DNA from 2 places in the Undibacterium sp. genome. Region 2 is predicted to be linked to the other one. Evidence: riboswitches for the same ligand, from Rfam matches in the RefSeq annotation. Region 2 holds a riboswitch; the other holds the start of a gene.
What was found. Region 2 has a riboswitch for cobalamin ahead of Q8K39_RS03870 (TonB-dependent receptor domain-containing protein). Riboswitches for the same ligand answer to the same signal wherever they lie in the genome.
Positions count from the first base shown of each region.

Region 1 (16,295 bases), on a different contig from region 2:
AAGCAATGACTTCAAGTTATCACTCAAAAGCAATAAATTCAATATATCACTTTAAAGCGATATTTCAACATTATCACGTATAAGCAGGACTTACGCAAAATTGTCCCAGCAAGGCGTCAGCGACGAAGACAGTGCTTTAGGACGACCAGGAGCTGCAACGCAGCTGGGGCGGTTTTGCGTAAGTCCTAGGTATAAATTTCTTTCAGTTGCAAGCCCCCAAGAGATCCCCACACTGGTGAACATGGCCAGTGATGTCGCGACCTGGCAAGGCGACGATGTGCTTCTGCACATCACCAAACATTCTTGTCTATTAGTCTTGCTGGGCAATGTGGGCAAGGTGGAAAAACACAATGAGAGATGGTTTTATAGCGACGACTCGTATAGATTTGTCAACATAGCTGAGAAATAATGGCGTTTCGACTTTGAAGATAGCAGGCATTTTTTCGCCTGTGAGCTCACCGCACTAAAAATCTCCAATCAACTGAAATTTCTCATCGACAGTTTTTGCCAGCAAGTCCATTTCCTGTTTATCTTTAGGATACGGATAGGCCTCTATCCCTTTTACACCATACCTCGACAAGGTTTTTTCGTCGGGGAAATACGCGATTGAATCAGAGGTGCCATTGACGGTAATCGATATGCCGAATTTCTCTTTTTTCTGTATCAAGTCACCTAAAAAGTCTTTGAATTCATTCTCAGAATCAAATGTGTAATTCTCTCCTCTGGCTGACACTTTATACGTAGTCGTCTGTATTGCTGGCGCAGTTAGTTCATGCGATCTTTTTAAGAGCTCTTTGTTAAAGCCAATTACCTTGAAAAATGCGTCATCTTCTCGCCAAAAAGCTGACATGGAAACAGAGCTAGCTTTTGTTCTATTTGAGCGTGATTCCTCGATGGGTGCAATTCCGTAAATCCCGCCATGAAAACCCAGGACGGATTCAGGTAAAAGTGACTTTCTATATGCGGCAACAAATAGATAATTCGCACACGAAGACATGCAATATCGATCAACGATGAGATGGATTTTTCTTTTATTGATTTCCTTTGCCATGGCAAGCGCCCCCACCACGCTGCCACCACCGGAGCGGACGATGATGGTTTCTACACCCTGGCGTAAATAAGCAAGCATAGGCTTCGCATCCGCATCAACGATCTCACCCGTCATGCGCAAGAGCTTATTTTCTGAATCAAACTCATACGTGGCGGACATAGCCGAATCAGATAAAAACAGCCAAAAACTGAAGACAAGCGTTTTTCCGATTTTGAAGAAATTCATTTCCATGACCTTATTTGATACAGATGGTAAAACCTTCAGCACCGCATCAGGGCTTAAAGAGATGTGATACATGCAACATTTTAAATATACAATAAAATTGAATATTGTTGATTATTTATTATTTGGGAGCCACTGCCACGCTGGTAAAACTCATCTTGAATTTTTTTCACCAATTAACGTTTACGTTAACGTCAATTCTTATGCTATTCTAAAAATAACAGGTGCACGGCTCAATCTCTTGGGCTGTGTTAAACGGGAAAGTGGTCGTCCTGATCGCTGTCGCTAACAAGTGACAGTAGCTATCAAGACCTAAATACGTGTTTACGATCGCGCTCGCGCTTAAGATAGTAAATATGTTCCAAGCCCCTGCTGCCTCCGCAACGGTAGGCAAGTGCGGTTACATCATCCACGCCACTGGTCATGCATGACTGGGAAGGCGATGTAACAAGACTTGCAAGCCCGGATACCGGCCTGTTGATCGCTGAGAAAAACATTGCGGAAGGCGGTGTTTGGGATATGGCATGGCACGCCTGATGGCGGGCGGGTGCTTGTCTTCAACATTGCTTCTTACTTTTTTTCCCAAGGTCTGGTCACGTACGGAAGGTGCGTGGCGGGTGTACGTCCACACGGCGCATGCCCATGGTCAGGATGGTTGCTGCAGCAGGTTTCTGCATGCGGTGGCCGCCCTGTTTTTCAGGCATCAGTGCGGCTGTTGTTGCGGGCGTGGCCCGCCGTCTGTCCGTGCGCAATCAGGAAGGTTTAGGAAAGCATCATGTCTACTCTTACCCAGGCTCCCAACGTCAAACTGCTCATCAACGGCGAACTGATAGACTCCAAATCCACGCAATGGCGCAATGTGATCAACCCGGCCACGCAACAGGTGCTGGCCCATGTGCCGTTTGCCACGCCAGATGAAATGCAGGCCGCAGTCGATGCTGCCAAGGCCGCTTTCAAGACCTGGCGCAAGACAGCGATAGGTACACGTGCCCGCATCTTTCTCAAATACCAGCAACTGATACGCGAAAACATGGCCGAGCTGGCCGCATTGTTGACAGCCGAACAGGGCAAGACCCTGGCTGATGCTGAAGGCGATATCTTCCGCGGACTGGAAGTAGTCGAGCACGCCGCCAATATCGGCAACCTGCAAATGGGCGAAATCGCCAACAACGTTGCCAGCGGTGTTGATACCTATACCCTGAACCAGCCGCTGGGCGTGTGCGCTGGCATCACCCCTTTCAACTTCCCGGCCATGATACCGCTGTGGATGTTCCCTATGGCGATTGCTTGCGGCAATACCTTCATCCTGAAACCGTCCGAGCAAGACCCCATGGTCACCATGCGCCTGGCTGAGCTGGCCATGCAGGCTGGTGTGCCGCCTGGCGTGCTGAATGTGGTACATGGTGGTGAAGACATCGTCAATGCAATTTGCGACCACCCTGATATCAAGGCCGTGTCCTTCGTTGGTTCTACCCGCGTGGGTACACATGTTTACAATCGCGCGACACTGGCGGGCAAACGTGCACAGTGCATGATGGGTGCCAAGAACCACGCCATCGTCCTGCCAGATGCGAATAAAGAACAAACCCTGAACAACCTCGCCGGTGCTGCCTTTGGTGCGGCTGGCCAGCGTTGCATGGCGCTGTCTGTGGTCATCCTGGTTGGTGAAGCAAACCAGTGGGTGCCAGACTTGCTAAACCGCGCCCGTAGCCTCAAGATCAATGCAGGTGCAGAAGCTAATACGGACATAGGCCCGGTCATTTCATGTACTGCCAAAGAACGCGTAGAAAGCCTGATCGCCCAAGGTATTGCTGAAGGTGCGACACTGGTGCTGGATGGCCGCGCACCACAAGTGCCAGGCTATGAGCATGGCAACTTCGTCGGCCCTACTGTCTTCACTGGCGTCAAGCCAGGCATGCGTGTGTATGAAGAAGAAATCTTTGGCCCGGTATTGTGCATCATGCAGGCAGATACTCTGGCCGACGCCATCGCCATCATCAATGCCAACCCTAACGGCAATGGCACCGCACTGTTCACCCAGTCTGGCGCTGCCGCCCGCACCTTTGAAGAAGATATCGATGTAGGCCAGATCGGCATCAACGTGCCTATCCCTGTGCCTGTACCTCTGTTCTCATTTACTGGCTCACGTGCATCCAAACTCGGTGACCTGGGGCCTTATGGCAAGCAGGTCATCCAGTTCTACACCCAGACCAAGACCATCACGGCACGCTGGTTTGATGACAGCGTCAGCGCTGGCAAGGTGAATACCACCATCTCACTGAAGTAATCGGAGGCCATCATGGACTTCGATCTTAGTGAAGACCAGCGCGCCTACCAGCAATCTGCCCGCAGCTTCGCCGCCCATGAAATGACGGCGCAAGCTGCGCATTGGGATGCCACTTCCCACTTCCCACTGGACGTCATCGCCCATGCCGGGGAGCTGGGATTTTGCGGGCTGTATGTGCCGGAAGAGCTGGGCGGGCTGGGTCTGACTCGGCTGGATGCAGCCATCATTTTTGAAGAGCTGGCGCGCGCCTGCCCTTCGACCACGGCTTATATCACGATACACAATATGGCGAGCTGGATGATCGCCAACTGGGGCACGCCAGAAGTGCAGCAGAAATGGGTGCCCAGGCTGGCCGCAGGCAAGAAACTGGCTTCGTATTGCCTGACCGAAGCTGGCTCAGGCTCTGACGCGGCCTCACTGCGCACCAGCGCCCGCCTCGATTGCGACAGCTATATCCTCGATGGCAGCAAGGCCTTTATCTCGGGCGCAGGTGCCACCAATATGCTGGTCGTCATGGCGCGCACAGGTGGCGATGGTGCTGGCGGTATCTCTGCCTTTGCGGTACCGGCAGATTTGCCCGGCATTAGCTATGGCAAGAAAGAAGACAAGATGGGCTGGAACAGCCAGCCCACCCGCACCGTCAATTTTGACCAGGTACGCATACCGCGCAGCCACTTGCTGGGTGAAGAAGGCGAAGGCTTTCGCATTGCCATGCGTGGCCTGGATGGTGGCCGCATCAACATCGCCACCTGCTCCATCGGTGCGGCGCAGTCAGCACTCAATAGCGCGCAAGCGTATATGAATGAGCGCATGCAGTTCCAGAAAAAACTGTCTGACTTCCAGGTGTTGCAATTCAAGCTGGCCGACATGCAAACCGAGCTGGTCGCAGCGCGCCAGATGGTGCGTCTCGCCGCCAGCAAGCTCGACAGCAAGGCAGACAATGCCTCAGTGTATTGCGCCATGGCCAAGCGCCTGGCAACCGACACCGGCTTTGCCGTCTGCAATGAAGCACTGCAAATCCACGGCGGTTACGGCTATATACGCGAATACCCACTGGAGCGTTTCCTGCGCGATGTCAGGGTGCACCAGATACTCGAAGGCACGAATGAAATCATGCGCGTCATCGTCGCCCGCCACATGCTAAACCAACCCGCAAGCGAGGAATTTTTATGAGCCACCACATAAATTATAGTAACTACACCAATCTGCAATGCGAAATCATCGGCCACACTGCCCTGGTGACCCTGGCCAACCCACCCGCCAATACCTGGACTGCTGCGGGTTTGCAGGCATTGACGCAACTCGTCAATGACCTCAATGCGGATGCAGATATCTATAGCCTTGTCATCACAGGCTCAGGCCAAAAATTCTTTTCTGCCGGGGCAGATTTGAAGCTGTTTGCCGATGGCGACAAGGCCGTGGCACTTGACATGGCACGCCGCTTTGGTGAAGCATTTGAAACCCTGAGCCGCTTCCGCGGTGTTTCCATCGCCGCCATCAATGGCTATGCCATGGGTGGTGGCCTCGAATGCGCACTGGCTTGCGATTTGCGCATTGCCGAAACTCACGCACAGATGGCCTTGCCAGAAGCCGCAGTCGGCTTGCTGCCTTGCGCTGGCGGCACACAAAATCTTGCATGGCTGGTCGGTGAAGGCTGGGCCAAGCGCCTGATCTTGTGCGGTGAACGTGTCGATGCTGCCACCGCCCTGCGCATAGGCCTGGTGGAAGAAGTGGTCGCCACTGGCGGCGCACTGGAACACGCACTGGCACTGGCCAAACAGGTTGGCAAGCAAAGCCCCAGTAGCGTCAAGGCATGCAAGCAACTGATACAGGGTGCGCGCCAGCAACCCATGAACACCGTGCTCCCACAAGAACGCGAAGCCTTCCTGGCCTTGTTTGATACTGCCGATCAAAAAGAAGGCGTTACTGCCTTTTTGGAAAAACGCCCACCCGTGTGGAGGAATGCATGAGCGACTCCCCAGTCCGGTTCCACACCCTGCCTGCTGCCAATGGCATGCAACTAGGCGTGGCCACCCTCAATTCAGAAAAAACCCTGAATGCACTGTCCATGGAAATGGTGCAATTACTGGGCAAGCAATTGCAAACCTGGGATGAAGACAGCAGCATCGCCATGGTGGTCTTGCAAGCCGCTGGCGAAAAAGCATTTTGCGCAGGCGGTGACTTGCAAAACCTGTACGCCAGCATGCGCGAGCATCATGCATCGGATAACAAAGACGACTTGCTCGGCAATGCCTATGCGCTGGAATTTTTTGAACAGGAATACCGCCTCGACTATCAAATCCATACCTACCGCAAACCCATATTATGCTGGGGCCACGGCATCGTCATGGGTGGCGGCATAGGCTTGATGGCCGGTGCCAGCCACCGCGTCGTCACAGAAAAATCCCGCCTCGCCATGCCAGAGATAGCCATAGGCCTGTTCCCCGATGTAGGCGGCACCTGGTTCCTGAACCGCATGCCGGGCAAGCTGGGTTTGTTTTTGGCATTGACGGGTGCCAGTATCAATGCCAGCGATGCACTGTTTGTGAAACTGGCCGACGTGGCCTTGCCACATGCCAGTAAGACAGATGTGCTGACGACTTTGCAGGCTGCTGCCTGGAGCAATCAAACATATCAGAACCACCAACGCTTGAGCCAAATCCTTCATGAATTCTCGGCGCAATCCAGCGACACCACTGGCCCCTTGCGTGCCAATTTCGACTTTATCAATCGCCTGTGCAGTGCGGCTGATTTGCCTGCCATCGTCGCGGAAATATTGGCGATAGATGCAGCACAGCAGGAAGAACATCCCTGGCTGCAAAAAGCCGTCAGCAGCCTGCAAAAAGGCAGCCCGACTTCCGCCTGGTTGGCACATGCCTTGCAGGAACGCGGCAAGCATTTTTCGCTGGCAGAAGTCTTTCGCATGGAGTTAGTTGCAGCGCTGGCATGTGCGCAAGGTCACGATTTTGCCGAAGGGATACGGGCTTTGATCGTGGACAAGGATCAGAAACCGCAATGGTTGCCGGGTAGCCTGGGTGAATTGCAGTTGCAGAACGGTGAGCGTTACTTTGCGCGTCTTTGGACGGCAGAGCAGCATCCTTTGCGGGATTTGGGTGCGGGTGAAAATATTCACAAAAGAGCCGCGTAAGTATCAAGCCCAACCTACGAAACCTTAAAATCCCCTCCCCTTCAAGGGGAGGGAGCTAAAACCAGGAGATAACCACATGTCAAACCAATCCAAAATCGCCTTCATCGGCCTCGGCAACATGGGCGCACCGATGGCCCTTAATCTGCTCAAGGCAGGCTACCCTCTCACCGTCTTCGACCTCTCCCCCACTGCACTCAAAACACTGGCAGACGCAGGCGCTCTGGCCGCAGGCAACGCCAAACAAGCCATAGAAGGCGCAGACATCGTCATCAGCATGCTGCCCGCCAGCCGCCATGTAGAAAGCCTCTATCTCGGCGACGAAGGCATACTCGCTCATATCGCCAATGGCGCACTCATCATAGACTGCAGCACCATCGCCCCACAATCTGCCAAAAAGGTCGCGCAAGCCGCAGCCGCACGCGGGTTGGCGATGGTGGATGCCCCGGTCTCAGGCGGCACAGCGGGTGCAGCCGCTGGCACACTGACCTTCATCGTCGGCGGCGGCACCGTTGACCTCGAACGCGCCCGCCCCGTCCTGAACGCCATGGGCAAAAACATCTTCCACGCCGGTGAAAATGGTGCCGGGCAAACCGCCAAAATCTGCAACAACATGCTGCTCGGCATACTCATGGCAGGCACGGCAGAAGCGCTGGCACTGGGCGTGGCGAACGGGCTTGATCCCAAAGTCCTGTCCGACATCATGAGCAAAAGCTCAGGCCGCAACTGGGCACTGGAACTGTACAACCCCTACCCCGGCGTCATGGAAAACGCACCCGCATCACGCGGCTACACTGGCGGCTTTGGGGTAGACCTGATGCTCAAGGACCTGGGTCTGGCAACCGAGGCGGCGCTGGGCAGCCAGGCAAGCATCCCGCTGGGTGAAGCTGCGCGTAACCTATATGGCATACATAGCAAAGCCGGTGCAGGAGGCAAGGATTTTTCCAGCATACTTGAGCTGCTTCAGAAAAAGGAATAGAAATACTGAGTCACGGGCGCGATGACAATCGCTACACAAAGCGATATGCTAGCGCCCATGACTACCCAAGCACACGCCTACCATTACCTGCAAGCCTCGGCCCTGACAGACGATGTCAAACCCCGGCTGCAACTGGCCACTTCTGGCGCGGACGACAAAGCAGTTGTCGCCCACCCGCATTTTTTTGAAGGCCTGCTAAAGCAGCCGCGACTGTCGGCAGAATTGCTGACTGCAGTACATATCATCGTCGGCTCGCGCTTTTTCACACCTGCCAATACACTGGCAAAAAACCTCATGCTGGCTGACCCTGTAGTCACATCGGGTGGTGGCATCTTGCGTTTTGAAGGTTTTTCTTCCTGCTGTAGTGCTTATGTGCGTGTCGACATGCTGCCCGACAGCTATGAAGGTGATGTCGTCGGCAAGGGTACGACCAATGTCGATTTCAACGCCCCTATGCGGGCAGCGCTGGCAAGAGTGCGCGACGCTGCTGGCCTTGCACTATCAGTCGGGCAAGATGCCTTTACCCTGCATGCTGGTGGCAATAGCGTCGTCGAGAAGAAAGTCGAGCTGCCATTGCGCTGGATACGTGGCATGCTTGAAGTACAGTCTTACCAGGCTGGCATGCGCAAAATCGTCGAAGTCAGCGGGGCAGAAGCCCTGCGCTTCTTGCGCTCTTTACCCAAGGCATCGACCAGCAAGACGCCGCTGTGGATATCGCACGGCCCCTTTGGCTTGCGCACCACGACCAGACCAGAGCCAAATAGCATACGCCTGGTCGACAGCACCCGCCTGCGAGTGTTGGAAGCCTTGCTGCCACGGGTGAAGTCCATGGCTATTTTTGCTGATGAAGCACAGCAAGCCAGCGCCTGGGTCTTGCAATTTGCCGGTGCCCGCCTGACGTTGGCCCTGAGTGCCGAAGTCTGGCGCGGTTTTTCTGGAGAGGGCCAGGCTCTGCGCGCACTGATGAATATGCAGGATGCCAATGCCCTTCCCCGCCTGCGCGCGCATTTGCAATGGCAATCCACGCTGCAAGCTCCAGCCTTGGCGCAACAACTGGATTTATCGCAAGCCAGCATAGAAGACAGCCTGCGCATACTTGGCGTCTCTGGCCTGCTGGGATTTGATGTGACGGAAGGCAGTTACTTTCATCGCGTGTTGCCATTGGATCTGAGCATGGCAGAAGACTTGCACCCACGCCTGGCTGCTGCCCGCGAATTAATAAAAGACAATGCGGTCGCCATCATTAATAAACAGCCGCTCGAAGCCACCGTCCAGAGTGCAGATATCCAGCACCGTGTGCGCGAAGTGGACGGTGAATTGCGCTGTACTTGTCCATGGTATGCCAAGCACCAGGGTTTGCGTGGGCCTTGCAAGCATGTGCTGGCAGTGGAAGCAATGACAGAAAATTAGGACACCCATGGCAGAGCAAAAAATCGAAGCCGCATTTGTTGCAGCAACTCCGCTGGAAGAATTCATCGTCGCGGGAAACTATCAGGGCATGATGGCCTATCTGCAAGCGCAGGACAAGGCGCAATGGCAGCAGCACAGGGCCCGTGTCCTGCGCATGAACAAAGCCATGGAAAAATCGCGCTACACTTCAGACATGAGCAAGTCTGCCTGGCGCAGCAAGGTCACGGATGAACAATGGCATTGTCTGCGTGCCGCCATTTTCTTATGCGGCAATGCCGATGACGTTGCAGAAAACTGCTGGCATTATCTTTATCAACCAGCCGAGCTTATCGAACTCTGGAAAAAATACCAGCCAGCTTCCACAGAGAATCTGGCACTCACGTTGATATCGCAAAGGCCACTCGCATTTCGCATCGTACAAAGCCTGCTGATTAACGGCTTGATTGAACGCCCAACACATGAGAATTACTTGCTGGGCCTGATGAGCCAGGAAATGCGTTCAGACCTGGTGCCGGATGTCGCTTACTGGATCAAAAATGACCCGGACTTATTGCAAGGCCCGCTATTGCAGTTGTTCGACATCGAAGGCACGACCGATATCAGTTTCGCCGGACGCGATAAGTACACGCATAACCCTGACAACACCTGGCAACAGTTATTCTTGAATTTGTGCCAGCAAGGCGTGTATCGCCGTGAAGTCTTGCTGGATAAAACCCTGAGTGCGCTGGAAAAAGACTGGATACAATTCCGCTCTGGCTGGTTCTCGCGCTTCCATGATGCGCTTGCACCCACGGTAGAAGAAATGAGCGCATTCAGTGAACGCTATCTGGGTCTATGCCACAGTCGCATCCCTCCTACCGTCAGCATGGCGTTAAAAGTGCTGGGCAGGTTGCAGGAGGCAAATGCCATCAGTAATACCGCATTGCTGACTGCCCTGCAACCGCTGCTCTCATCTGCCGTCAAGGCGCAAGTGGATGCTGCACTGAAATTGCTTGACCAAATGATCAAGCAAAATGCCAGTCTTGCACAAGAGGCTGCGTCTGTCGCCGTGTTTGGCTTACTTCATGAAGCCGCCGATATGCAAAAGAAGATCATCACACGCCTTGACAAGTGGGGCATGGACGCAGCTACGCAAGAGCAGGCCAGGCAATTGCTACCCCATGTTGCCACCAGTAACCGTGAAGCCTTGTCAGCCTTGCTGATCACCGATGCAACAGACGGCTCCGCTCGCGCAGTAACAGACACAATACATCAACTACCCAGCCTGCAAGCACTGCCATCGCCCATCTCCAGCCAGCGTGCGCTACCTGTTATCAATACGATTGATGACCTCATTCAAGCCTGCGCCCATGCCTTTGAAAACCATATTGACACAGACTGTTTCGAAACCGTCTTTGAAGCCCTGCTAAGACTTGCTCCATTTTCTGCAGAGGCAAAAAAACAGTTTAGCCCTGTACTCAAGCGTGCCAGGAAAATGAAGCCCGTTGCCGACAACTGGCATCATTTGGACAAGCCTTTGGCACGTGAACTGGCGCGGCTTCTGGCTTTTATGTTTGAACAAGAGAGACTGCCAGCCGAGCGCCAATTTGCCAAAGGTCATTTCGATGTACACAGCGTTATTTGCCAGCGCACAGATGATCTGATGGATATCCTGATGCAGGGAAAATCTGTTGCCCCCCTGGCCGCAGCCACCCATCAGCGCGGCTACATTGACCCAGCCATCCTGATAAAGCGCGCCCGTGATCAACACGCATCTGGCCTGCAACAGCCCGTGCAAGAACAGGTGCTCAGCCTCTTGCGCCTCGCCCCCAGTAACGATCCCGCTTTGCGCCAGCAGGCAGCCAGCCTGCCGGATACACCCTACCACCATGCCTTGCGTTATGCACTGGGTTCGCAAGTCAGCATCGCTGCCAAAGGCAAGGATAGTGCCTTGTATATTGCAGCGGCACGCGCCCGTTATCCAGATGAAGATGACCCCAACCTCATCCAGTTGTATGGCGATTTTGGGCCGGATGGTGCTCACGCTGCGCGCTATCGCTTTGACATTGAAGCCAGGGAAAGCGAGTACACGACTTTCTATGACACCTATTTGTCGGTGACACCAGCGCCCAGACCAATAGACCCAGTCTACCTGAGCATACTGCGTCACCCTCGCGATGAAAAAAGCGATGGCAAAATCTGGAGGGGGCAAGACTTCAGTGGCGGCAATGAGAGCCAGATATTATGGTCAGCGAGTATGCTGCCTTCCTGCCTGGAAGCCGTATTCGCCGAAGGTACGCAAGCCATTGCCAATAATCTGGATTGGTGGGAAGTAGCATGGCAGAACAAAACCTATCTGAACCTCCTGCTGGACCCCACCGTCCCCATGAACGGTTGCGCCATCACCTTGCTGGCCTTTGCCCTGGCAGGCAAAGAACCAGGCCAGACTGCCATCGCCATTGATGCCCTGGTCGCCAGCTGGCTGGAAGGACGGCTTGAAGCCGCAGCATTGGCCAATGTCATTTGCGGCTTGCTGGCAACGCCGCAAGTCAAGGCCAGCCGCTATGCCAAGAGCCTGAGCAAGGCAGCACGCGCGCATGCAATGGCACCACATCTGGTATTCCAACTGCTTTGCACCATCGTCACACAAAACCCGCAAGCACCGCCCAAAGACATGGCCATGCTGCTGGAGCTCTTGAACGAATTACGCCTTGAACTGACACAAAGCCTGCCAGAGCATACCTTGGCAGCATTGCAAATCATGCAGATAGGTGGCAAGGGCAAGACAGCCCTGAAGGCTTTGCTGGCTGGATGATACTGCTTGTCAGCAGATCACCACAAAACAGATCACCGTAAACAAGCCCAGCTTTTTGGCGAGCCTGCGCAAAGCTGCATGCACTGCAGCAGGAAAAATCCTGCGCGCGCGATTCTAGCAAATGAATGTCAAATAGTGTTAAAAGTTAATGGAAATATATTTTTAACTTTTTTTGACATTTCTCCAGAATTTTCATTTATGCTTTAGACAAGTACACAGGAAAGCTGTGTTTTTGAATTATTGCAGTAGATAAGTAAAGATGTCAGTTGGATCGCAACAATTTGTAACAAGTAAGGCTGTCAATGAGTAACACCAGCCCCTTGTTCCGCCCTGAAGTTACCGCAGCATTAGGCAGTCAATGGATGGGTGCCATCCGTCTGGCGCAACCGCTCTCTGCTTCTTTGATTGCCATTGTTGCCCTGGTCATCGCTGCGGTGCTGATCACTTACATCACTCTTGGCAGCATCACCAAAAAAGCCCGTGTCACAGGTATCACTGTACCTGTCGGTGGCCAGCTTAGCGTGGCTGCACCCAATGCCGGTATTTTGCTGACCAGCCATGTCACAGAAGGCGAGCAAGTCAAGGCCGGGCAAATCCTGTTCACACTCAGCACAGAACGCCAGAACAGACAGGGTGAAATCACCGCCCTGGTGGCCCAGCAACTCGCCAGCCGTGCCGACAGCATGGCCGCAGAACAAAGATTGCGCCAAAGCCAGTACCAGGAAAAAAAACAGGCCTTGCAGCAAAGACTGGCCAACCTGGCGCAAGAACATACTCATCTTGAACAAGAGCTGCTGCTGGCCCAGCGCCGCCAGCACCTGGCACAGCAAAGCCTCGCCAAGTATGAAACCCTGCAAGGCAATGGCTATGTCTCTGCTGCCCAGACCCAGCAAAAGCAGGAAGACCTGCTCGACATCAGCACCCGCCTGAGCACTTTGCAGCGTAGCAAAACCCAGTTGCAAGCCAACCAGATTGCCCTGCAATCAGAACTCGACACCTTGGCAAACAGCCTGGCCACAGACCTGGCACAAATAGAAAGAGCCAAAGCCAGCCTCAAGCAAGAAGCCGCAGAAAACGCCAACCGCCAAGCTGTGCAAATCGTAGCAATGCAATCAGGCACAGTCTCAGCACTGACCAACCAGCCAGGGCAAGCCATCAATGCCGGGCAAGTGCTGGCGAGCCTGATACCTGTGGATGCCAGGGCGTCCAGCTCTACCGATGCTGGCAATGCTGGCAAAACAGAAGCAGCTTCGCTGGAAGCGCATCTGTATGTACCCAGCCGCACAGCAGGTTTCATCCAGGTCGGCCAGGAAGTCTTGATACGCTATGCAGCCTTCCCTTATCAAAAATTTGGCCTGCACACCGCCACTGTCACGGATGTCAGTCGCACCCCCTTTGCTCCAGCAGAACTGCCCGCGCATCTGGCTACCACGATCTTGAGCAATGCCCAGCAAGCCATCAATGGCTTCAACACGAACGAAGCGCTCTACCGCATCAAAGTCAGGCTGCATGAGCAAAGCATCAATGCATACGGCCAAGCGCAAATGCTCAAGCCAGGTATGACGCTCGAGGCAGATGTCATACAGGACAAGCGCAGGATTTGGGAATGGGTGCTGGAGCCAGTGCTGGCAATGAAGCAGCGAGCCTAGGAGCAAGTAGCAAAGAATTTCAGAATTCGATGCTGAGTCTGTCAGAAAACCCCAACAGACTCAGCCCGAAATACCGTTCAAGGTGGTCAAGACCGAGAACGGAGCAGTAAAACCATGCCATGAGGTATGGTTCACTTAACCATGTATAGGAGTATCACAAAATGCGTTTGATTACAAATGAAGAATTGTTGGTTGTGGCGGGTGGCGATTCAGACCTTGACTGGGGTAGTTAGCCAATTATCAAGGGTGAAGGGGATCCGGATCTCGGTGCCTGGGACAATATTGGCGGATTTGATGCGGCTGCAACTCGCTCTTCAGGACAGAATAGCTGGGGTGAGCCTGGGCCTGCCACTCAGCCATCTCGGCCAAACGACCCACCTCTCCAACCAATAAACTTTATTACGCCTAAAGGATTGGCTACATGGCTCGGCGTTGAATTAGTAATTGAGATTCTCAAACAAAATCCAAATATTGATGTAAATCAGGATCGCGGACTGTAAGCCATTATCTACGCGTGGCTAGAACAGATTTATTACTCGGGCCACGCGTATGCAATAAAAGTTATCAAACCCCAAGGACAAAAAAATTGAAAAATATATTGCGCTATTTTTTTAGAAACCTTGCTGTTTCATGGTTAGTATTGTTTTTTATTACCCTTACAACAACGCTGATGGGATACGACGAAAAAGTGATAACGGTATTCACGTTAATCGCGTTTAGTATGTGCTTCGTTGTCCAATATGTTGCGAGCGAAAAAAAACTCTACACTGAATCTGGTAGCATTCCCATTTTTCATAAAAATGATGCGAATCAAGTATGGAAAAGTATTTTTTTTCCACTAGTTATTTTTGCATTAATCACTAGCATTTTAGCGATTGGAGAGAAAATCTCATTCAAAAGCGATTTAAAGATAATACAGATTAATTCTTTGCTTTTAATATTTTCGGTAGCTGCATTGGAAGAAGTATTTTTTCGTGGTTATCTACTGGCAGCGTTAAGGAAGTTGGTACGAATTGAGTATGCGATGCTCTTCTCCAGCGTCATATTTACACTATGCCATATTTATAATGACACTACGACTCTGACATACATTTTTCATTTCATGTTTGGCCTTTCGATGGCTGCGATCTCTGTTAAATACAAGTCGTTATTGTTTTCAATAATTTTTCATTCAGTATCAAATTACTCCCTCGGTGTAAGCAGTAGTTATTTTTCTAGTTTGTTCAATAGTGATGGCCTGTTCCAGTTGACTAATCGTGCGTCTTCAGAATTTTACATGCAGCTTTGTCTAACTGTTTTTGTTCTTCTCATTATATTTTCGTTAAAAGACATTCATTGGATGAAACACAAAGATAAATCTCGAAAAGAAATGAATTCTTGAATGAGATGCAGGACGTAGGTTGTTAAGAGTGTGGCATTACCATATTTTTGTCGTCTTATCGCCTATGTAATTTATCTTACTCTCCAAGAAAAACAGACTTTTGTCGCTTAGCGGCCAAACACTAAATCCATGTCACCCCTCCTCCAAACCGAATCCAGCGAATGCGGCCTGGCCTGTCTCGCCATGGTCGCCAGCCATTTTGGCTACCACTCTGATCTTGCCGATCTGCGCCGTCAATTCTCTATCAGCCTCAAAGGTGCAACACTGGCGCAGCTGATGCGTCATGCATCTGCCATGCAATTGAACAGCCGTCCCTTGCGTCTTGAACTGGATGAGCTAGATCAACTGGCTTTGCCCTGCATACTGCACTGGAATTTGAATCATTTCGTCGTACTCAAAGCCGTGCGCAAGGATTGGCGTGGCAAGGTCACGCTGGTGTTGCTGGACCCGGCAGTGGGTGAAAGGCGTGTTCCTGTTGAGGAAGCGTCCAGCCATTTCACCGGCGTGGCACTGGAGCTGACGCCCAGCCCTTCATTCAAACCCAAGGATGTGAAGAAACAAGTTGCCCTGCGCGATCTGACTGGTCACATTGTTGGCTTGCGCCCTGCTATTGTCAAGGTATTGGCGCTGGCTCTGGCGTTGGAAATTTTTGCGATTTGCTCGCCGCTGTTTAATCAGTTTGTGATTGATGAAGTCATTGTCAGTGGCGACAAAGAATTGCTGGTGGTGCTGGTGTTTGGTTTTGCGCTCTTGATGGTCACCCAGAATGCCATAGGCCTGGCGCGTAGCTGGTTTTTGATGCGCTGGAGTATGGATATCAGTCTGCAATGGTCAGCGCGCGTGTTTGCCCATCTGGTGCGTTTGCCGGTTTCTTATTTTGAAAAACGCCATCTTGGTGATGTGGTATCGCGCTTTGGTTCGATAGGGGCGATACAAAGTACCCTGACTTCGATGTTTGTCGAGAGTGTGCTGGATGGCTTGATGGCCGTGCTGGCGCTGGTGATGATGCTGGTGTATAGCTTGAAGCTGAGTATGCTGGTGTTGGGTGCGGTGGCTCTTTATGCAGGTTTGCGCTGGGCTTTTTATCAGCCCTTCCGGGAGGCGTCACAAGAGCGGCTGATATTGTCTTCCAAAGAGAGTTCGCACTTCCTGGAAACCATGCGTGCCGTTACACCTCTCAAATTGTTTGGCCGTGAGACTGAGCGGCTGTCGCGCTGGCAGAATTTGAAGATCGATGTGCAAAACCGTGATATCAAGACGCAGAAGCTGTCCATCATCTTCAAGGTCAGCAATACCCTGATCTTTGGTATTCAAGGCCTGGCACTGTTTTATATTGGTGCGGGCCAGGTCATGCAAAATACCTTGACGGTGGGTATG
Region 1 is NZ_JAUXQE010000010.1:56,276-72,570, reverse strand. Features, by position in the region: gene Q8K39_RS05975 (hypothetical protein) at 464-1,348, opposite strand; cobalamin riboswitch at 1,479-1,766, shown strand; gene Q8K39_RS05970 (CoA-acylating methylmalonate-semialdehyde dehydrogenase) at 2,049-3,560, shown strand; gene Q8K39_RS05965 (acyl-CoA dehydrogenase family protein) at 3,573-4,733, shown strand; gene Q8K39_RS05960 (enoyl-CoA hydratase) at 4,730-5,530, shown strand; gene Q8K39_RS05955 (enoyl-CoA hydratase/isomerase family protein) at 5,527-6,708, shown strand; gene mmsB (3-hydroxyisobutyrate dehydrogenase) at 6,785-7,684, shown strand; gene Q8K39_RS05945 (SWIM zinc finger family protein) at 7,742-9,094, shown strand; gene Q8K39_RS05940 (DUF6493 family protein) at 9,102-11,888, shown strand; gene Q8K39_RS05935 (HlyD family secretion protein) at 12,191-13,537, shown strand; gene Q8K39_RS05930 (CPBP family intramembrane glutamic endopeptidase) at 14,124-14,918, shown strand; gene Q8K39_RS05925 (peptidase domain-containing ABC transporter) at 15,048-16,295, shown strand, end outside.
Region 1: another riboswitch for cobalamin. It lies ahead of Q8K39_RS05970 (CoA-acylating methylmalonate-semialdehyde dehydrogenase); the one in region 2 lies ahead of Q8K39_RS03870 (TonB-dependent receptor domain-containing protein).

Region 2 (16,295 bases):
TGGCTGGAAAAGCGCCGTAAAGTACAACGCCGTGACCAGGCAGTGCCAGTGCAAACGCTTTCTACCAGGTTGATGGCTGCTGGCACTGTTGGTGTTTGCCTGGGCTCTGTGGCAGGCGTATGCTTCACCCTGGTGGCGGGCAAATTGTTTGCTGCCACGGCAGAAAATATCAATGTTGTTTATTTATTCGTGTATTACAGCGTCTTCCTGGGTGCGCTGGTCTGGGCATATTTGCGTGGGGCAGCACGTTCTTCGGTAGATTTGCTATGGCTATGCGTGATAGCTGCGCTGGCTATTCCAGCCAGTTCCACCATCATGGTCGCGCAGTCTACATCCAATAGCAGCCTGACTGGAATTGGCGTGGAACTGGTTGCTATCGTAACGGCACTGACATTTGCTTATGCCGCACGTAAGGTTGGCAAGCGAGTCAAGGATGAAACAAAGGACTGTGTCTGGTCTTTACAGCAAAGCTAGTCATTTACTGAAGAAGTATCTTGACCTTGGACTCAAGTCCAAGGTTTAACATGGTCTCTCCTAACTCTGGAGAGACTTATGCATCTTAACAACTACCTGCGCATCGTGCGCGCCAGCGCCTGGTATGACTTGATTGTCACGATAGGTTTTGCCACACCCTGGAGCTTTGCCCTGATTCATCAAAGCATCACACAAATCCATACTGGCCTGGGTCTCGCAGGTGAGTTCCCTGCATTTGCCGCTGCCCATGTCCTGATGGCGAACTTGCTGGGCTCCATCGTCACGATCTGGGCCATCCTGCGCCTGCGTGACACGCGCGTGGTATATGGTCGCTATGACGCCGCCGGGCGTGTCCTGTTCAGCATGTGGCAGTTATATGCAGTTGCTCATGGTGCAAGCCAGATCATCCTGGCGTTCACCGTGTTTGAAATCGCTTTTGGTATTGCGCAGTTACTGCCTGTTGAAAAAGAGGCAGCAACTGATTAGAGCCTCTGCAAGGCATCTAGTAGCGGCACGCAGGCGTCCGCCACCCGGTCCAGGCTAAGTTCACGCAACGCAGCCAGATCGACCTTGTGCTCGCTTTCCAGTCCTGCCCAGGCCAGCAAGGCGGCGCAGGCTTCTGGGTGGTCGAACAGGCCGTGCAGATAAGTGCCGAGTATCAGGTCATCGGGTGAGCGTGCGCCTTCGTCTTCGCCATTGATCTTGAAAACTGGCTGAGTGTCGTTACTGGCATAAGTAATGCCCATATGGATTTCGTAGCCATTGACTTGAGCTGTGCTGGAGTTGAATGCGCAAACACCTGTCACCTGTTGCAGACGTTTTTCTTGCGTCAGCTCAGTGGTGATGTCTAGCAGGCCCAGGCCATCAGAATCACCGGCCTGCCCTTCTACACCATGCGGGTCGCTAATGACTTGCCCCAGCATTTGATAACCACCACAAATGCCGATGACTTTGCCGCCATAGCGTAGATGTTTTTCCAGCACTGCCTGCCAGCCCTGCGCCTGCAAGAATGCCAGGTCAGCGCGGGTGTTTTTACTGCCGGGCAGGATGATCAGGTCGGCAGGCGGTATCACCCCGTCCGGGCCTATGAATTGCAGATCAACGTCGGGGTGGGCGCGCAGTGCATCGAAGTCAGTATGATTGGATATGCGCGGTATGGCAGGCACGATGATGCGGAACTTACCAGCATTGCCCTGGCTGGACTGTATCGCATCTTCGGCATCCAGTTGCAGGCCGTGCAGGTAAGGCAGGACTGCCAATACAGGTTTACCAGTTTTTTTCTCCAGCCATTCAAGACCAGGTTCCAGCAAACGTATATCGCCGCGAAAGCGGTTGATGACAAAGCCTATGATACGGTTTTGCTCTGATTCAGAAAGACAATCCAGAGTGCCGACGAAATGGGCAAACACACCACCACGATCTATATCGGCCACCAGGATGACGGGGCAATCTACGGCCTCGGCAAAACCCATATTCGCGATATCGCGGTCACGCAAATTCACTTCGGCAGGGCTGCCTGCACCTTCAACAATAATCGCCTCATATTGCTGTTGCAGGCGTCCGTAGGATTCAAGCACTGCCCCCATGGCGATGGTTTTGTATTGATGGTAATCACGCGCATCCATATCTGCCCTGACCTTGCCATGGATGATGACTTGCGCGCCGGTATCGGATGAAGGCTTCAACAAGACTGGATTCATGTCAGTATGCGCAGGCAAACCTGCTGCCAACGCTTGCAAGGCCTGGGCACGCCCGATCTCGCCGCCGTCAATGGTCACGGCGCTGTTGAGCGCCATATTTTGCGGCTTCATGGGAACGACGCGCACGCCCTGACGGTACAACAGGCGGCACAGGGCCGCAACCACCGTGCTTTTGCCAGCGTCAGAAGTCGTACCTTGTACCATCAGCGTGGATATTTTCATAGGATAAATTTCTTGTTCACGCGGTCTGTGCAGACTGCCATTCAGCAATCAGTATATGCAATTGCACCAAGCCATGCTGTATCGCTGAAGGACCTGGCGAAAGTATGTCTGCCGATTTAATTTCCAGCACCCTGCCATTTCTTACAGCAGGGATATGATCCCAGCCTTCGCGGGCAATCACGCTGTCAGGCCGGAACTTCTTGCCACACCAGGAGCCGATGATGATATCTGGTGCACGCAGTATGATTTCTGCAGGGTCGGCAATAATGCGCTCTCGGGCACTATGATGCTGCGCCAGGTCAGCAAAAGCATCTTCACCACCAGCGATATGGATCAGTTCTGACACCCAGCCTATGCAGGACATCAGTGGATCATTCCATTCTTCAAAATAAATTTTTGGCCTGCGTGTCCAGCCTGCGCTTTGCTGTTTGACAGTTGCAATTTGCGATTCCAGTTCTGCGATCAACACGGAACCCTGCTCCTGCTTGCCGACTAGGTTCGCCAATACCCTGATCATATGCAAAATACCGCCAACGTCGCGCTGGTTGAAGGCATGCACTTCTATGCCTGCACTGATCAGCTCACGCGAAATCTCGGACTGCATATTTGAATAGGCAACGACCAGATCAGGCTTCACAGCGAGTATGCGGTCTATCTGCGCAGAAGAAAAACCACTGACCTTGGGTTTTTCATCACGGGCGCGGGCCGGTCTGGTGGTATAGCCAGAAATGCCAACCACATAATCTTCTGCCCCCAGTGCATACAAAACCTCCACCGCTTCTGTAGAGAGGCAGGCAATACGTTGATACAGGCTGGCTGAATTCATTTTTTCCCTTGTGGCGGCACCACGGTTTTGTCGCGTTTCTGCCGGGCTTGCTCAAGCGCCTGACAAATCAATTTCGCACCTTCGATAATGCGCGGGCCAGAACGGTTGACCAGATCACCCTCTATAGATACCAGATTATTATTTTTTGTTGCAAGTAAGGTAGGGAAAGTTTTCCACTGCTCAATGCCGCTCACCGCCTGGGTTTTGCTGTCTCCAGTGATGATGACTTCAGGATTTTCCTGCAAGACAGCTTCTGTACCAACCACAGGTGCCGTGGTGGCTAATTTACCAAAAATATTTTCACCACCGCAGGTGCGAATAGCATCACTGACGATGTGGCTGTCATTCAACGTATAGAGCGGCTTGCCCCACACCTGATAAAAAGTCCTGACCTTGCTTTTGCCCTGATACTGACTGTTCAGTTGCTGTACTTGTTGCCTGAATTCAGCCGCAGCTACCTGCGCCTGTTTTTCTGTACCAAACAGACTACCGAACTTGATCAGGGTCTCTGCCACATTATCAAGCTTATGCGGTTCACTGAAGAAATAAGGAATGCCGGAATTGTGCAACATTTCCAACTGTCGTTCGTAGGCACCATGCATCCATACAATGAGCAAGTCCGGTTTCATCGCCAGTATGCGTTCAATATCCAGTTGACGATTGTCCCCTACGCGCGGAATATTTTTTGCCGCCGCCGGATAATCGCTGTACTTGACCGTACCAATTATCCTGTCACCCGCACCTGCAACGTAAATCATTTCCGTCACATGTGGCGACAAACTGATAATCCGCTGTGCAGGCTTCGCCAGGGTAACCTGATTACCCAAGTCATCCGTCACTGTAATAGTCGCCTGTGCATGCGCAGTCAATGCAGCAAATCCGGCAGCCATCAAAAAGTTCAATAACCTGAACATACAACTCCAATACTCAAAAATAAAAACGAAATGCAGAACTCCTTTGCACTTCCTCTGTGCTTACTCTGTGCTTACTCTGTGGTGTATAGCAGGGAATTCGAATGGCATGCCATTCGCCTGCGAAACGAAGATTTCCCAAGAGAAATCTTTCCTCCCTCCGTTCCTCTGTGGTGAGTGGTTTTATTTTTGTGACCCACACCATTCATCCAGACCAAGAACTAGCCGCAACCAGCCAGCTTCACTCCCCGGCAATCCAAAGCGCAGGCCATGCGGCCTATGTGCCCCCGGCGCAAACCAACGCAACCAGATGCCACGCTCTGCCATGAACTGCCACAACTGTTCCGACTTATCGTCCAAGTCTTGATGACTGCACCACTGAAACAAATCAGTACCTGATGAACGCATGTCATGCGTTTTCAAAAGCTGGCGCAATCGTTCACCTTCTTGCTGCAAACGTTGCGCTGTCTGCATTTGCCATTGCCGGTCATTCAAAGCAGCGATGGCAATTTGCTGAGCTGGCCCGCTGACACTCCAGGGCCCTAGATAATTTGCCAATTGCTGTAACAAATTCTGTTCAGCTGCGACAAAACCCAGACGTATGCCAGCCAAACCAAAGAACTTGCCCACTGAGCTCAAGACGATCAAGCCAGGCTGATCTGTATGGTTAGCCACACTCATATCGGGCACGGTATCGGCAAAGGCTTCATCAACAATCAACCAGCCACCACGTTCAGCCAGTTGCGCAGCCCAGCGCAAAAGCTGGGCTGGTGTAATGAATTCACCAGTAGGATTATTTGGATTACACAGAACCACAACATCTGCCTGTTCGACGGCAGCATGCAACTCCGCATAAATGCATTCAGTCACCGCGTGCCCTGCTTGCCGCCACTGATAAGCATGTTCGGCATAGCTGGGGGCTGACACAGCAACCAGCGCAGCCTGGCGCAAGCGCGGCAAGGCTTGTATCACGGCCTGCGAACCTGCCACAGCCAGCATCTGTGGCGCGCGATAATAAGACTGTGCTGCTTGTACCAGCGCATCAGAATACTCAGGCAAGCGATGCCAGGCATTCGCTGCCAGTTGCGGTGCCGGATAAAAGTGAGGATTGATACCGGTGGACAGGTCCAGCCAATCTCCCAGCGCACGGCCAAAATGGCGCACCGCATCGCGCAGATTGCCACCGTGTTCAAGCATGAATGACTCCACTCAAAAATATGGCCGCCAGCAAGGCTACGCCACACCACAAGGCAGCGCCAGTTTCTACCAGACGCAAGGCACGCAGAATATCTGCTGCATTCGCTGTATCGCCCTCACCCAATGGTGGCCGGACTTCGGCCACGCCGTCATAACTGGCTGCGCCCCCCAAAGCCAGGCCAAGCGCACCAGCACCGGCAGCCATTACTGGCCCCGCATTGGGGCTAGGCCAGCCAGGTGCCTGACGCTGCCAGCATTGCCATGCCAGGCGGGTCTTGCCCAATATCGCATAGGTGCATGCAGTCAGACGAGCGGGTATCCAGTTCATGACGTCATCCGCGCGTGCTGCCACACAGCCAAAGCGCAGGAAGCGTGTGGAGCGATAGCCCCACATGGCATCGAGAGTATTCACGAGACGGTACAAGACGGCACCCGGACCACCCAGCAAGATGAACCAGAACAAGGTAGCGAAAACGGCATCACAGCCGTTTTCGAGCACGGATTCGACGCTGGCTTTGGCCAGGTAGGCTTCATCCGCATTTTCTGTATCACGGCTGACGATATAGGAAGTGCGTTTTCTGGCTTCGGCCAGATCACCAGTCTGCAAGGCAGTGGCTATAGCGGCATTATGTTCGTGCAAGCTGCGCAAGCCCAGGCAAAAATACAGCAATATTATGTGCAAAATCGGCGCCAGCCAGAGGCTGAAGCGCTGTGCCAGTAGCACCACCACCAGGCTCAGCGCGACCAATGGCAAGACCGCCAGACACCAGGCCAATGCCCCTGTCCAGCGGGTAGCAGTGGGTTTGTTCAGACCGCGCTCTATGGCATTTACCAGATTACCAAAACCCACCAGCGGGTGGAACTTCTTCACCTCTCCCAAACCCGCATCCAGCAAAATGCCGAGCAGCAGACATAGCACCATGATCAGTCCATCCTGCATCAGCATGGTTTGCCTTTCAAATACAGCGGCAAGCCAGCAGCAACCCAGATCACATGATCCGCAATGGCGGCGACAGACTGATTCAGTCGTCCCGCTTCATCAACAAACCAGCGCGACACCGCCCCCATGGGGACGATGCCCATGCCGACTTCATTCGATACCAGGATAATCTGACCCGGTGCCTGCACCAATGCATCCAGCAATGCCTGACGTTGCGTGGCAAACTGCGGTGGCGGAGAAATGTGACCTATCTCTGGAAAGTCTGTCTTTACTGAAAACAGTAGATTCGACAGCCAGACCGTCAGGCAATCGACGAGGATGATATTGTCTGCACGGCTATGCTCCATAATGGTCGCGCCCAGTGCCAGACTTTGTTCCAGCGTGCCCCAATGCGCGGGGCGGCGAGCACGATGATGGGCAATGCGTTCCTGCATTTCAACGTCGCCTGCCTTTGCGGTTGCCAAGTAAAGCACTTCCTGCTTGCCTTCACTAAGCCTGCTCGCCAGTTGCTCAGCAAACGCACTCTTACCCGAACGCGCACCACCAAAAATCAGGCTGGTACGTTGCGCGGTACTCATATTTTATCTCTTAAGAACAGTGCTGCCGTTGCTGACGGATTAGAAGCAAAGTAAGCATGAAAATAAGAGGCACGTACATTGCCAATGCGGTAAATAGCTTCGCCCTGCTGCTGAGTAGAATGTTTAATCGTATGGCTGCTAGCCGCCAATATCGTTTCAAAGCGCGAGTAATGAAAAGTATGCCCGCGCAATTCGCCCTGCGCAGTCGCCCATGCCTGCGCACCCAGCGCTGCCAGCCTTTTTTGCATGATGACTTTGCCTGACAATATGCCAGCCATGGGCCATCTTTGCTCCTGTTGATCCACCAGGCCTTCGGTAATGGCCATCATGCCGCCACATTCTGCCAATATCGGCATGCCTTGAGCATGTGCGGCGTGCAGGGATGCCAGCCAGTTATTGGCCTGCGTCAGTGACTCTGCATGCAATTCAGGATAACCGCCGGGCAGGTACAGGGCATCAGCTCGCTCTGGAATCGCTTCATCAGCAAGAGGCGAAAAGAAAACCAGTTCTGCACCGAGTCCGATCAGGCATTCAATATTGGCTGGATAGATAAACGCAAATGCTGCATCACGAGCAATGGCAATGGTTTTACCAGCCAAATTCCCGGCAGTTTGCAATACATGCTGAGCCTGATGCTCATGCAATTCAAAACTGGTGTCTGGCAAGGCATCCCAGGCCTGCATATCCAGCTCCAGGCTGTCGGCCATGACATCAAGTATGGCTTCAATGCGATCCACTTCCTGAGGCAAGACCAGCCCCAGGTGCCTCTCTGGTAAAGCCTCTTCCTGACGGTGCAGGCAGCCGAGCAAGGGGATATCACGCATGGCAGCTGCCACCATCTTGGCATGACCTTCTGAGGCTATGCGATTGGCAATGACGCCTGGCAGATGCACCGGCCCAAAATCACGCAAACCCAGGGCCAGTGCACCGACTGTCTGCGCCATGGCAGAGGCATCAAGCACAGCCACAACAGGCACACCAAAGGCGCGCGCAAGATCGGCTGATGATGGATTGCCATCATACAGGCCCATGACGCCTTCGATGAGGATAACGTCGGCATCCATCGCCGCACGTGCCAGCATGCCTTCAGAGTCAGCCTGCCCTACCATCCACAAATCCAGCGAATGCACAGCTGAGCCACAAGCGCGCTCCAGCATCATGGGGTCGATAAAGTCTGGGCCGGTTTTAAATACACGTACCGTCTTGCCCAGCTTCACCAGCTTGCGAGCGAGTGCTGCTGTAGTCGTAGTTTTTCCCTGGCCTGAGGCGATAGCCGATATCAGTACGACCTTGGCGCTGGGCCTTACCATTCCACACCTGCCTGCGCCACGATACCTTCTTTGAAGGCATGCTTGATGACATTCATTTCTGTGACAGTATCGGCAATGGCAATAAGTTCTGGCAATGCACCGCGACCGGTGACGGCGACGTGCTGCATTTCTGGCCTGCCGTCAAGATCGTCAATCACCATCTGCAAATCCAGGTAATGGTATTTCAGAGCGATATTAAGTTCATCAAGCACCACCAGGCCTATCGCAGGGTCATTTAAAAACCGTCTTGCCTGCTCCCATGCGACGGCGGCTTTTTCCATATCGCGTTCACGGTTCTGGGTGACCCAGGTATAACCTTCACCCATGGCATGAAATTCGACTTCATCAGGAAAGCGGCGCAAGAAAATCTCTTCGCCAGTCGACATAGCGCCCTTGATAAACTGAACCACACCGACCTTCATACCATGCCCCATGGCGCGCATGACCATGCCGAAAGCACTGGAGCTTTTACCCTTACCATTGCCAGTATGCACCAACAAAACACCCGTCTTGCGCTGCGCCTGCTCAATCTTTTCGTCCATCATCGCCTTTTTGCGTTGCATGCGGCGTTCATGACGAGTGTTGATATTATCGGTCTCGGTTTCTGGCTTTGGTGGCATTGCACTTGTCATGGTGATAGTCTGTGTGATGGTTTGTTGTGATGTTTAGTTTTGCGGCAGGAATATGGTTTGCCCGCCATGTGTGAAACGTTCTATTGGGTGCCCAAGACAAATGCTGAGTTGGGATGCGCTGAATATGTCGTCTGCTGGCCCAGCTTGCCAGCCACCATCACCCATCAACAACAGGGCGTGGGTGGCAATGCGGTAAGCCATATTGAGGTCATGGCTGACCATAACGACAGCCTTGTTTTGTTGTGTATCTTCTTTACTGCATAAACGGGCAAACAATTGCATGACGCTGACCTGATGACCCAGATCAAGTGCATTCGCTGGTTCATCCAGCAGCATCCATCTGGCGTCCTGAGCCAGCAAAGCAGCAATGGCCACACGCTGTCTTTCGCCGCCAGAAAGGCTACGTACATCGCGCTCTGCCAGATCGGCGACATCCATCTCGCGCAGCGATGACATGGCAATATCCATGTCATCATTGTTTTCCCAGTAATGTGCGTCCTGATAAGGATGGCGGGCGCTGAGTACAGTATCCAGCGTAGAATAGCCAAAAGCGTCTGCCCTGCCCTGCGGCAAGAAAGAACGCTCACGGGCAAGCGCTGTCAAAGACCAGTCTTGCAGCGGTTTGTCATGCAAATAGACCTGGCCGCTTTCTATGGGACGCAATCCAGCCAATGTGCGCAGCAAGGTACTTTTGCCAGCACCATTGCGGCCTATGATGCACCAGCATTCACCGGGCTGTATCTGCCAGTTGAGTTCGCGCACAAGTACACGTTTTCCTACCGATATATTGAGAGAACGGATGTCCATCAGCGCCTCCTCAATTGATGCAGTTGCAGCAGGAACATGGGCACGCCTACCAGGGCAGTAATGACACCAACCGGTAACTGCTGTGGTGCGACCACGGTACGGGCCACCGTATCTGCCAGCACCAGGAAGCAGCCACCTGCCAGCGCCGCAGCAGGTACCAGCAAGCGGTGATCCGGCCCAAAGGCAAAGCGGCAGATATGCGGCATGATGAGCCCGACAAAACCTATGCTGCCCGCATTGCTGACTGCGCTGGCAGTCAGCAATGCAGAACATAAAAACAGCAATTGACGCAGGCTGCCAATATTGACGCCCAGAGTACTGGCATTGTCAGCATGCATGGCAGCGACATTGATGGAGCGTGCATTGCGCATGGCGAACAACAAGATGGCGCCGAGTATCAACCAGGGCAGATAGCGCGACTGGGTATTCGACAAATCACCTATCATCCAGAACACCATGCCGCGCAAGCGGCTGTCTGGCGCAATCGACAGCATGAGAGTGATGATGGCACCGCAACCAGTGGCAACGATAACACCAGTCAGCAACAGGATAGGTGCACTGCCATCGGTACTACCCGCACCGCGCAAGTCGCGGTAAGCAAGGCCAAACAGCAACAGCGCAACGGTAATCGCACCGACAAAAGCAGCCACATCCACGAGCCAGAATGCACCGAAAAACAAGATGGTCGCCAGCGCACCGACAGATGCTCCACCGGATATACCGAGCACATAAGGATCAGCCAGCGGGTTGCGCAACAGCGCCTGCATCATCACACCGGCCAGCGCCAGCGTGGCACCTGTAACGAAACCAGTCAGTGCACGTCCGAGGCGCAAATCCAGCAAACTGCCAGGCAAGGTCGTTGGTGGGCCACGCAACAATTCCAGCAAGGCTTGCCATAATTCAGCAAAGCTCAGGGACACTGAACCGCAGACGCAGGCAATCAATATGCTGCCTACAGCTGCGGCGAATAAAATAGGGAGAACCAGACCAGCACGTTGAGCGACCGCCATCCTGGGGGATTGCTTGCGCTGTCGTGCAGAAAAATAAGACGCCATCATCGGTCTGGTCCAAAAGAAAAAACATGTTTTGATGTGCAGCGTCTTTTGAAAAACCAGACCTGCACATCAGGCTATCAGCTTGCGATGTGACGTGCGATGCAGCCGTATCAACCATTTCGCTTCACATCAATGCCAGACTTATTTAAAGCCGTAGTTCACGCCAACAAATACATTGGAACCGGCTGTTGCATAATTTCTCGCCAATTCGTAGTCTTTGTTTAGTGCATTATTCCAGCGTGCCAGTACAGTCGTGTTTTTCGCAACCTCATATGTTGCGTACAAATTCAGCAAGTTATATGAGCCCAGGACTTTGGTGTTGGCAGCATCATCATAACGGTCTCCCGAATAAATGGCTTCTACACCAAGCTTTGCGTTTGCAAAGGAATACTCTGCAGCTAAAGTACCATGCTGTTTGGCACGGCGTGCCAGGCGTTTATTTGCCGTGTCGTCTTTAGGATCCTGAATATCGATGGAGCCACGCACTGTAAGGTCAGCAAAACGGGTTGTGCCGCCGATACTTAAACCAGACAGAGTTGCCTTGTTGACGTTGCGTGCACAGCCAAAAGAATAACCAGCAGGACAATCCTTGGAACCAGCGGAAACCAGCAAATCAGTTGCTTTGTTTTGATAATACACTGCACTCAGTTGCGTATCACCTTGCTCAAAATACACGCCGATTTCTGCATTTTTTGCTTTTTCAGGCTTATTAGTGGCAACACCATAACCCTGGTAATACAACTCATTGTAAGTTGGTGCACGGAAGCTGGTGCCGTAGCTGGCATTGACGCGCAAAGCATCGCTTAAGCGGTAGCCGTATGCCACGCTACCCGTAGTATTGGAGCCGTATTGTGAGCTACGATCATTGCGTAAACTAGCGCTGGCCAGATGTGCATCGTGTTTGAATACATAAGATGCAGCAAAAGAATTCGTCGTACGTTTCGTACCGTTGATACCCACCGATGGGATACCCCCAGACACCGAATCAACTTTTTCCTCGCGCGTTTCTGCGATCAATTGCAATACATCTTTACCGATACGGACATCATTTTGGAAGCTAAGGCTGTCCTGATGTGTATCAATCTGGCTCTTGCCATATGATGCATCGGTAAAACCTTTATCTGCTGCTTTGGCATATTGCAGAAATGCCGACCAGTTATCTGTGAACTTGCCACGACCGAAGACGGCGATGGTTTCCAGCTTCGAAACACTACGGTCATCTTTTGATGCACCAGCATCAAACTGCGCATCATTGCGACTATGCAAAATGCTTGCGCCCAGCTCATAACCCTTACTAATTTCCCATACCAAACGACCATTAAAGCTGTCCAATTTGTAACCATCTTTATCTGGGTTATAGGTGAATGTACCTGCGCCCGGTTTGCTGGCAGAAAAACCATCACTTTCTTCGCGTGCAGCATTCAAACTCAGGCTAAGGTTATTTGCCACAGAACCAAAGATACCTGCATGCAATTTGTGTGTATCATAGCTACCCAAACCAGCCGACATGGTAGGAGAGAGAACACCAGTACCTTTTTTGGTGAATACCTGAATAACACCACCCATGGCATCAGCACCATACAAACTGGACAAAGGACCATACACGACTTCGATACGGTCTATTTGTGACAATGGAATGGAAGACCAGGTAGCGCCACCGGTAGTGGAAGAGCCTATGCGTACGCCATCAATCAACACCACGTTTTGCGCGTTGCTACCGCCACGCAAAAAAACGGAAGAAGAAGTGCCAGGACCACCGTTGCGGGTAATTTCTATGCCGCGTTGCTGTTGCAACAGATCGACAACAGAAGCAGCGCCGGATCTGGCGATATCTTCTGCCGTGATGACGACATTGTCAGCCAGCACATCCTTGGCGGCTTGCGTCTGGCGACCAGCGGTAATGACCACGCTGGAAGCAGCGCCTACAGCAGCAGTTTGCGCAAAAGCGAAGGTGGATGGGAATGCAGCGGCAATGGCCAGGCTGAGGGCAAGCGGTTTGAATGCAGATGTCATGATAATTCAGAAAAAAATGGAGCAAATAGCCGACGTCCCCGCAGGCTACTTTGAACAAAGCAATAAGGACAATTGATCGTCTACTACAGGTCCACTCAGGCAGCCTGCACTATCAGGATTTCGCACGACGCCAATCAACATGGCAATCCATGCGCATCTGTTGCACGAAAGTTCCCCGTCCGTATTGCTTCACTTATTCTGGCCGGTATCCGGGCTGACAAGTATCACCATCTGACCTTCCCATGCACTTAGCACAGTGGTATTGGAAAATGGCTGGCTGCGTGTGAACTACAAACATGTTCTAAATTCGCAGCAACTTGTACACCGTTGCGGGGGCAGCACACTTTTGCAAGAGCTTAGTGTTTCCCGTTTAACCGCGGATATGAATATACCCGCGAGCACCAAAACCCCGCCATTCTATAGACAGATGGGGGCAGCCGCAAGTTTGGGAGATTTAAAAGTTGACGCAGTTCAGTTTATTAACTTATTGAAAACAAAGCAGATTTACTTTTAAGCGAGCCCTGATTCAGCTCAGATGGGCTGTCTTGGAAATCCATGCAGTCACCAGTTCAGTGTGCAATTGCGACATTTCCGAGAGTTGTATGCCAACATGATAAACCTCACCACTGAGAATGGCATGCCTGACTGTGCCTTTGCAACTGACCTTGTAAATCTGGGATTCCTGAAAGATGCCGGGGATTTCTATTAGCATGGGGTAACTACGTTGCGGGATCAGGTTTTCAGTGGTGTGTATGAGCACACCCTCTGCCGAGATATTGACCAGCTTGGCAAGAACCAGTTTACCGTCAGGCAATTTGACGCCTGCACGCCAGGTCACAGTAATACGCGGGGATCTCCTGAGTTCTATCATGCAATGACCATGGGAAACATGGCTTTATTGTCAGTCTTGCGTAAATACTATCTGCATTAAGTGTTAAATACCAGTATTTCCTGATATTCACCAAAGGCGAGGCTGAGGTTTTGTGCACACACCACACCTGCCAACTCCTCAGCCGCCATACTTACTTGCCAAGCCAGCAACATGCGCATGACACCGGCATGGGTAACTACAATGGCGTCTGGTATGTTCCGTGCATGCATGTCAACCAGCCAACTGAGCGTGCGTTGCGCCAGGTCTATGGCTGATTCCAAACCGCCAGGTTTATAGCTGGCGGGGGCTGCGGCCCATGCGTCAATTTCGGTTCTTGGGATGTTGTCCCAGGCTTGCATTTCCCAAACGCCAAAATTGAGTTCTTTCAAACGATCATCAAACAGAGGCTCGGCATGCAATAGCCTGGCAAGACGGGCGCAACGCTGCAAAGGGCTGGAAAACACTGGCAAACCTGGCCGCAACTGACTGGATAGTTTCTGCACCAATGCGTCACAGTCAGCTTGACAGACATCGACATCCGTTTGCCCATAGCACAGACCTTCAGCTATCTGTGGCTTGGTGTGCCGGAGCAAATGCAGGCGCATATCAGGTCACCTGAAAAGCCAGCAAACCCAGATAGATAGCCACTTCTGCCACTTGCTGGGTGGCCCCCAGACAGTCACCTGTAAACCCGCCTATCCTGCGCTGAAACAGGCACGCCATACGCCAGGTCAGCAATAACATCAGGCCCAACGCCAGCAACAATCCATGCAACGAAAAGGGAAAAAAATGTAAAAGCACTGCGCCTGGCAACAACACTGTCAGACAGGCGACGAGAAATTCACCTGAGTGCATTTCCTGTGCCAATGGCTTGGCCTTGCCTTCATGCCTTGCATATTGCATGAGCCAGATCAGGCTACAAGAAGCCAAGCGCGACAAGGGATGCGCCAGCAACAAGGCTGGCACGATCATCGAAGCAGGCAAGCTGATCAATAATGTCAGCTTCAAGGCCAGCATCAGTAAGATACCGATGGCACCATAGGCACCGACGCGTGAATCCTTCATAATTTCAAGCACGCGCTCTGGCGTCATGCCACCACCAAAGCCATCGCAGACATCGGCAAAACCATCTTCATGAAAAGCGCCAGTCAGCAAGACGCCTGCAACGGTAGACAGCACAACTGCTACCGCATGTGGCCATAATTGTACTGCGGCGACATAGACACCGGCACAGCCTGCGCCGACTACCCAGCCAGTTGCCGGAAAATAGCGTGAAGACTGGCGCAGCCAGTCAGGCTCAAACCCCACCCACGCAGGGATGGGGATGCGGGTAAAAAATTGCAGGGCAATGAAGAATAGGCGTAGTTGATGCAAACCGACTCCAGCAATAGGAAAAACTATGTTAGTCGCTGCTTTTTTCACTGACCTGTGCTGAGGCAAAAGTAGCCATCTGGTTCAGGAAATTCACCGCCGCTTGCAACATTGGGTACACAAGTGCAGCTCCAGTGCCTTCGCCCAGACGTAAATCCAGTTGCAACACTGGCTTGACCTGCAGAGCCTGCAACATACGGGCATGTCCGCTTTCATCTGATTGATGAGAAAACACACAATAATCAAGTATCGCTGGATGCATCCTGGCTGCCACCAGCAAGGCGCTGGTGACGATGAAGCCATCTATCAGCAAGACCATGCGGCGCTCTGCCGCTGCCAGCATGGCACCGACCATGGTGGCAATTTCAAAACCACCAAATGTAGCCAGCACATCGGCAGGCGCTCCTACATTTGCATGTAAGGCCACGGCGGCTTCAATCACAGCCTGTTTATGGCGTATGCCTTCGGCAGACAAACCTGTACCAGCACCTACACAATCAGCGACAGGAACACCTGTCAGCTTGTGCATGAGTGCAGCCGCGGCCGTGGTATTGCCTATACCCATCTCGCCAAAACCCAGTACATTGCCAGACAGAGCGGCCACCAGTTCAGCACCATTTTTCATCGCAGTCTGGCATTGGGCAGCAGTCATCGCCGGTTCTTTGGCAAAATTGCATGTGCCATTGGCGACTTTCATGCTCAGCAGCTTTTCGCGCGCACCAAAATCATGGTTCACGCCAGTATCCACTACATGTAAGGCAATACCATTCTGGCGCGCAAAGACATTGATCGCGGCACCATCAGCCAGAAAATTCTCCACCATCTGCCAGGTCACATCCTGTGGAAATGCAGAAACACCTTCTGCCACCACGCCATGATCCCCCGCAAACACAATAATGGCAGGCCCACACAGTGATGGTTGCGTGGTTTGCTGTATCAAGCCTATTTGCGCTGCCAGATGTTCAAGACGGCCAAGACTGCCCAAGGGTTTGGTCTTGTTGTTGATGGCGGCGGCGAGCTGGGCTTCCAGTGCGGAATTGGCGCTGCTGGCGATATTGAAATTAAGCATATCTCGAGGTCAATAGTAAAAACGGTCAAGCAAAATGACTACCCAGGTAGCCAGAGCAATCAACACTGTCAGCAAGACAGCGGCACTGCCAAAGTCCTTGGCATTCTTGGACAAGGTATGGCGCTCAAGCGAAACACGGTCAACCACTGCTTCAATCGCTGAGTTAATCAACTCTACGATCAGGATCAGGATCAGTACCGCTATCATCATCAGCTTTTCAAAGGCCGATACTGGCAAAAACAGGGCGATGACAGAGCCCGTGACGACCAGCACCAACTCCTGGCGGAAAGCATGTTCGTTTTTCCAGGCGGAACAAAGG
Region 2 is NZ_JAUXQE010000006.1:184,328-200,622, reverse strand. Features, by position in the region: gene Q8K39_RS03930 (PepSY domain-containing protein) at 1-474, shown strand, start outside; gene Q8K39_RS03925 (hypothetical protein) at 553-960, shown strand; gene Q8K39_RS03920 (cobyric acid synthase) at 957-2,378, opposite strand; gene Q8K39_RS03915 (cobalamin-binding protein) at 2,413-3,222, opposite strand; gene Q8K39_RS03910 (cobalamin-binding protein) at 3,219-4,136, opposite strand; gene cobD (threonine-phosphate decarboxylase CobD) at 4,317-5,330, opposite strand; gene cbiB (adenosylcobinamide-phosphate synthase CbiB) at 5,323-6,276, opposite strand; gene cobU (bifunctional adenosylcobinamide kinase/adenosylcobinamide-phosphate guanylyltransferase) at 6,270-6,848, opposite strand; gene Q8K39_RS03890 (cobyrinate a,c-diamide synthase) at 6,845-8,158, opposite strand; gene cobO (cob(I)yrinic acid a,c-diamide adenosyltransferase) at 8,152-8,778, opposite strand; gene Q8K39_RS03880 (ABC transporter ATP-binding protein) at 8,824-9,597, opposite strand; gene Q8K39_RS03875 (FecCD family ABC transporter permease) at 9,597-10,652, opposite strand; gene Q8K39_RS03870 (TonB-dependent receptor domain-containing protein) at 10,794-12,665, opposite strand; cobalamin riboswitch at 12,848-13,086, opposite strand; gene Q8K39_RS03865 (PilZ domain-containing protein) at 13,192-13,536, opposite strand; gene Q8K39_RS03860 (histidine phosphatase family protein) at 13,593-14,141, opposite strand; gene Q8K39_RS03855 (adenosylcobinamide-GDP ribazoletransferase) at 14,143-14,910, opposite strand; gene cobT (nicotinate-nucleotide--dimethylbenzimidazole phosphoribosyltransferase) at 14,939-15,976, opposite strand; gene Q8K39_RS03845 (diacylglycerol kinase) at 15,986-16,295, opposite strand, start outside.